Leptothrix cholodnii SP-6: one gene and its partner. The protein of the gene in region 1 interacts with the protein of each later gene in a pairwise test. Links are inferred from orthologs where the notes say so. Each region holds a gene or a part of one and is shown on either strand. Other genes may lie near its edges.

Region 1 (3,041 bases):
CGACCTGCCGAGCGGCTACGGCGCGTTCGGCGAGTTCCGCTACGCCAGCGACCTGGTGGCCTTCATCCGCGCCGAGACCGGCGACCACTTCCACATCGAGGTGGCCGCCTACCCCGAGATGCACCCGCAGGCGCGCAGCCCGCAGGCCGACCTGCAGGCCTACGCGGCCAAGGTGCAGGCGGGGGCCGACTCGGCCATCACGCAGTTCTTCTTCAACGCCGACGCCTACTGGCGCTTCGTCGACGACGCCCAGGCGCTGGGCGCGCGCATCCCGGTGGTGCCCGGCATCATGCCGATCACCAATTCGAGCGGGATCATCCGCTTCGCCGACGGCAGCGGCGCCGAGATCCCGCGCTGGATCCGCCTGCGGCTGCAGAGCTACGGCGACGACAGCGCCAGCATCAAGGCCTTCGGCCTCGACGTGGTCACCGACCTGTGCGAGCGCCTGCGTGCCGGCGGCGTGCCGGCCTTGCACTTCTACACGATGAACAGCAGTGCGGCGGTGTTGCAGATCTGCGAGCGACTGGGGCTCTGAACCCCGGGATCCGGCCCGGTGCAGCGGGCCGGGTCAGCGCCCGCGCAACAGATCGGCCGGGAAAGCGTTGCTGCAAGGCGTCATTTCCCGCAGCCGACTGCTGATGCACGTCAAACCGCGACAAGGCGCAAGGCCATCCGGGCCAGCTGTTGCGCAGACACAAGGGGTCGAACCCCGAGCGAGGGCTCAATGAAGGCCTGGATCCGAGATTCGCACTCGGGCCGCCCTTCCATCCAAGGAGTCCCTCTGATGAAAAAGCTCTGCATCGCTCTCGCCGTCGCCGCCCTCGCTCCCGTCGCCATGGCCCAGTCGGCCGGTGACATCGTGGTGCGTGCGCGCGCCGTCTACCTCGACGCAGCCAACAAGGACACCGTCGCCATCACCGACGTGTCGATCAACAGCAAGTGGCTGCCGGAAGTCGACTTCACCTACTACGTGACGCCGAACTTCGCCGCCGAACTGATCCTGACCTACCCGCAGAAGCAGGACGTCAGCTCGACCGCCCACGGCGGCTTCATCGGCACCCTCAAGCACCTGCCGCCGACGCTGACCGCGCAGTACCACGTCACCGGCCTGGGCGCGATCAAGCCCTACGTGGGCGCCGGCGTGAACTACACGCGCTTCTCCAGCGTGAACCTGCTCAACGGCGCGCTGTCGGTCGAGAAGAACAGCTTCGGCCTGGCCTTCCAGGCAGGCGTCGACTACGCGATCGACAAGCAGTGGTCGCTCAACCTCGACGTCAAGAAGGTGCAGATCCGCACCGACCTGAGCCTCGGCGCGACCAATCTGGGCACGCTCAAGGTCGATCCGACGCTGATCGGTATCGGCTTGGGCTACAAGTTCTGACCTGAGGGTGTCTGCACGCCCGCGACCCGGGCGTGACAGCGCAGGAGACATCAGCCGCGGGCAACCCCCGCGGCTGCATTCATTCAGGCGTCGCGATCCCAGACCGCGCCGTCCTCGGTCAGCATGGCGTCGAGCGGGACGTCGTGCGACTCGGCCTCCAGCCACGGGATGTAGCCGTGCGAGTAGCCCACGCCCGCGGTGTAGGGCATCGGCTTGAGCTGCGCCAGCGTGCGGTCGTAGAAGCCGCCGCCGTAACCGAGCCGGATGCCCTTGGGGCCGAAGCCCACGCACGGCACCAGCAGCAGCTCGGGGTGGAACTCCTCGGTGTCCTTGGGCTTGAGGATGCCGAAGGCGTCCTCCTCCATCGGGCAGCCCGGGTACCAGACGTGAAAGCGCAGCTGCTTGGTCTTCTTGTCGATCACCGGCAGACCGATGCGGCGCGCGGGGTCGGATTCGCTCCAGCGGTAGAGCGCGGGCAGGGCATCGAACTCGCCCTTGATCGACCAGAACGCGCCGATGGTCTTCTCGCGGCGCGACAGCAGCCAGACCTGCAGCACCTCCTGCAGGTGCACCGAGCGCTGGTGGCGATCACTCATGCCCATGCGTTCGGCCTGCAGCTGCTTGCGCAGCGTGGCCTTGTCTCGGGGCGGTTCGGGCAGCTTGAAGGAGGGCATGCGCGTGGGCCGGCGTGCGGCGCGAGATCAGGATGGCGCCGATTGTGCGGGTGGCGCCGGCCCCGGGCAAATCGCGACGACCGTGATTCCCCGCACCCGCCGCCGGCCTAGACTTGCGCATGGCCGAAGAACTCGTCAACCACGTGCTGGAGCTGCTGGCGCCGCTCGGCCGGGCCCGGTCGCGGCGCATGTTCGGCGGCCAGGGTTTCTATGTCGACGACCTGTTCATCGCGCTGATCGCCGACGGCCGGCTCTACCTGAAGGTCGATGCGCAGAGCCGGGCCGTCTTCGAGTCGGCCGGCTGCGAGCCCTTCGCCTACCAGCGCGCCGGCGGCGAACGCGCCGTGATGAGCTACTTCAGCGCGCCCGACGACGCCATGGAGTCGCCCGCGCTGATGCAGCCGTGGGCGCGACTGGCGCTGGCGGCGGCCGTGCGGGCCAGGGCGGCCCAGCCTTCGAGGCCGCGCGCCAGCCGGTCGAGCGCGCCGGCCGCCAGGAAGACCAGCGCCCGCCCGAAGCGCTGACCGACCGATTCGACCGGGTCGGGTCGCCACTGCCAGGCCGTCGCCTGCGCCGGCCGCCAGGCGCCGACGGTCACGCGCTCGCCGGCCCGCAGGTGCAGGTGATCGCCGGGCTGCAGCACGTGGTCGTCGGGGTCGCCGTCGCGGGTCAGCCAGAGCGGGCCGTCCTGCACCTGCAGCACGCCGGCGCGGGCGACCCGCCACTGGTGCGTCTGCAGCGCCGACACCGACCCGCCGGCGGCCTTCGAGAAGTCGCCTGATTCATGCGTTTTCCTCATCCACAGCTCGATCGACATGGGGCTCTCCGGTTCACAATTCGATGCGTGAATCGTCTGCGAGAAGGAGCCGTGCGTCCAATGAGATCGAACCCGTCGATTGATGCGTGCCGCTCATGAGCACGCGAAACCGGCCGCTGTCGCTGCAGTCGCTGCGCGCGTTCGAGGCGGTGGCGCGGCGGCTGAGTTT
Region 2 (3,029 bases), 3.0 Mb from region 1 along the record:
CGTCGCCGCATTGCTGCTGCTGTTGACCGCGACAGGCTGGGAGGGCGCCGGGATGCGCGTGTCGCCCACCGTGGTCGACACCACCTCGGTGGTCGTGGTGCACGCCAGCAGCGTCGACGCCAGCAGCAGCGCAGCGCCGAGCCGGACACCGATCCGGGTCAGGTGCGCGCCGGTCACGGGCCGGCGCTCGGATGAAGCAGGTTCACGCATGCGGGTTCACCGGAAATGGGAGGAGCAGGCCACCGAGGGCACCGACAGCGCCAGCACGCATCAAGCGGCGTCGGGCTGGGCGGCCGAGCGGATCACGCGGATCGGCGAGCGCGTCATGCGCTCCTGGACGCGGGTGCGGTCCTGCACCTCGCCGGCGAGCTGGCCACAGGCGGCGTCGATGTCGTCGCCGCGGGTCTTGCGCACGGTGGTCACCAGGCCACCGTCGATCAGCACCTGGGCGAAGGCCTGCACGCGCTCGTTGCCCGAGCGCTTGAGGCCCGACTCGGGGAAGGGGTTGAACGGGATCAGGTTGAACTTGCACGGCAGGCGCCCGACCGGCCCCTTGTCGCCGACCAGCTTGAGCAACGCACGCGCCTGCTCGTCGCTGTCGTTGACGCCGTCGAGCATGCAGTATTCGAAGGTGATGAAGTCGCGCGGCGCCGAAGCCAGATACGCCTGGCAGGCGCCCAGCAGTTCGGCCAGCGGGTACTTGCGGTTGAGCGGCACCAGCACGTCGCGCAGCGCGTCGTCGCACGCATGCAGCGACACCGCCAGCGCCACCGGCAAATCGGCGGCCAGGCGATCGATCATCGGCACCACGCCGGAGGTCGAGACCGTCACGCGGCGCCGCGACAGGCCGTAGCCGTGGTCGTCGAGCATCACGCGCAGGGCCGGCAGCACGGCGGCGTAGTTCTGCAGCGGCTCGCCCATGCCCATCATCACGACGTTGCTGATGATGCGCTCGCTGGCCGGGCCGGTGGCCGCACGCGCGCCCACCGAAACACCCTCGGCGCGCTCGCGGCGCAGGCTGTGCTCGGCATACCAGAGCTGCGCCAGGATCTCGGCGGTGCTCAGGTTGCGTGAAAAGCCCTGGTGTCCGGTCGAGCAGAAACGGCAGCCCACCGCACAGCCCGCCTGCGACGAGATGCACAGCGTGGCGCGGTCGTCCTCGGGGATGTAGACGGTCTCGACGGCGTTGCCGTCACCCACGTCGAACAGCCACTTGATCGTGCCGTCGGACGAGCGGTGTTCGGACAGCACCCGCAGGGGCGCGATGCACGCCACGTCGGCGAGCTTGCTGCGCAGCGACTTGGCCAGATCGCTCATCTGGCCGAAATCGGCCGCGCCGCGCTGGTGGATCCAGCGGAACAGCTGGACCGCACGGAAACGCTTCTCGCCCAGCTGCTCGCAGTAGGCGGCCAGCGCGTCGAGGTCGAAATCGAGCAGGTTGACCGCGGTCATGGCGTGCCAGGAAGTAGAAGCCGGCTGCAAGGCCCGCCTCGAACCGATCGCGGCTCGAGGCAGCTTGCAGCCAGGGGTTCCTCAGCGGCTGTAGACAGCCATGCCGGGGAAGAAGAACGCGATCTCGACCGCAGCGGTCTCGGGCGCGTCGGAGCCGTGCACGGCGTTGGCGTCGATCGAGTCGGCGAAGTCGGCGCGGATGGTGCCCTTCTCGGCCTTCTTCGGATCGGTGGCGCCCATCAGGTCGCGGTTCTTCAGGATCGCGCCTTCGCCTTCGAGCACCTGGATCATGACCGGGCCGGAGATCATGAAGTTGACCAGGTCGTTGAAGAACGGGCGGGCCTTGTGCACGGCATAGAACTGCTCGGCTTCGGCGCGCGACAGCTGTGCCAGGCGGGCGGCAGCGATCTTCAGGCCGGCGCCTTCAAAGCGGGCGAGGATCTGGCCGATGACGTTCTTGGCGACGGCGTCGGGCTTGATGATCGAGAGGGTGCGTTCGATGGCCATGTTTTTCTCCTGAATTCGGGGATGGGGGCAAAGCCCGATATTTTAGCCTGCGAGGCCACCCGGTGCCCGGTGGGGGCCACCGGTGCAGCCAGGCCCTGCCGCATGCAGGCCCGGCAGGTCAGCGGCGGCGACCGCCACGGCCGCGGTTCGGACCGCCCGGCTTGTTGAAATAGGCATCGGAGCCGATGTAGCCGACCGAGGTCTGCAAGGGATCGGGTTCGCGCGGGCCGCCCTTGCGGTTGTCGCCACCGCGGCCACCCGGCACGTCGTCGCTCGGCCTGCCGAAACCGGCGCTGATGCGCTTGGAACCGGTGGCAAAACGGCGATCGAAGGTCTGCTCGAGCGGGTTCGGGATGTGCAGCGGATCGTCGCCGAAATCGCCGTCTTCGCGCTCGCGCGGCGGCTCACGACTGACGTTGCCGTCGCGCGCCGGGCGCTCGTCGCGCCACTCGGCGCCCCCGCTGCGCGGCGCGCCGGGCCGGCCGTCCGGACCGCGGCGCTCGAAGCCCTGTCCACCCTGCCCGCCCTTGCCCACCGGCTTGTTGCCGCGCTGCTGATTGCCACGTCCACCCGGCGCGTTCTGGCCGCCCTGGGACATCTGCGGACCCTGGCCCTGGCCTTGGCCGCCACCCTTGCCCTTGCCGGCGCCGCGGCCGGGCTGCTGGCCGTCACGCGGGCCACGCTCTGCACGGTCGGCACGCGGGCCCCGTTCTTCGCGCTCGCCACGCTCGGCACGCGGGCCGTTGGCGATCTGGCGGATCTGGCGCACGTCGTTGTCGTCGAGTTCGACCCAGACGCCGCGCTTGAGGCCACGCGGCAGCACCACGGTGGCGTAGCGGATGCGGATCAGGCGGCTGACCGTCAGGCCGACCGCATCGAACAGCCGGCGCACCTCGCGGTTGCGGCCTTCGGTGATCACCACGCGATACCAGTGGTTGATGCCTTCGCCGCCGCCGTCATCGATCGACTTGAACATGGCCCGCTGGCCCTCGATCTCGACACCTTCGAGCAGGCGCGCACGCGCGGCCTCGTCGAGCGAACCCAGCACGCGCACCGCGTACTCGCGCTCG

What was found.
Region 2: the proteins of LCHO_RS00575 (region 1) and ndk interact in binary tests that used the Escherichia coli proteins (3 or more experiments, as listed by UniProt). The link is inferred for Leptothrix cholodnii SP-6 from one-to-one orthologs.

Annotation. Positions count from the first base shown.
Region 1 is NC_010524.1:117,778-120,818, reverse strand. What follows is about bases 261-2,988. They hold LCHO_RS00575 (5-formyltetrahydrofolate cyclo-ligase), read right to left. Parts: upstream 2,056-2,988; coding sequence 1,465-2,055; downstream 261-1,464. Other genes in these bases: LCHO_RS00565 (LysR substrate-binding domain-containing protein), read left to right, coding at 2,968-2,988; LCHO_RS22505 (TfoX/Sxy family protein), read left to right, coding at 2,175-2,579; LCHO_RS00580 (OmpW/AlkL family protein), read left to right, coding at 785-1,381; metF (methylenetetrahydrofolate reductase [NAD(P)H]), read left to right, coding at 261-535. In the rest of the region: more of metF, read left to right, coding at 1-260; more of LCHO_RS00565, read left to right, coding at 2,989-3,041. UniProt on the Escherichia coli protein: Involved in the removal of 5-formyltetrahydrofolate.
Region 2 is NC_010524.1:3,160,051-3,163,079, forward strand. The notes cover bases 247-2,962. They hold ndk (nucleoside-diphosphate kinase), read right to left. Parts: upstream 1,960-2,962; coding sequence 1,534-1,959; downstream 247-1,533. Other genes in these bases: rlmN (dual-specificity RNA methyltransferase RlmN), read right to left, coding at 271-1,452; rluB (23S rRNA pseudouridine(2605) synthase RluB), read right to left, coding at 2,078-2,962. In the rest of the region: type IV pilus biogenesis/stability protein PilW, read right to left, coding at 1-210; more of rluB, read right to left, coding at 2,963-3,029. UniProt on the Escherichia coli protein: Major role in the synthesis of nucleoside triphosphates other than ATP. The ATP gamma phosphate is transferred to the NDP beta phosphate via a ping-pong mechanism, using a phosphorylated active-site intermediate.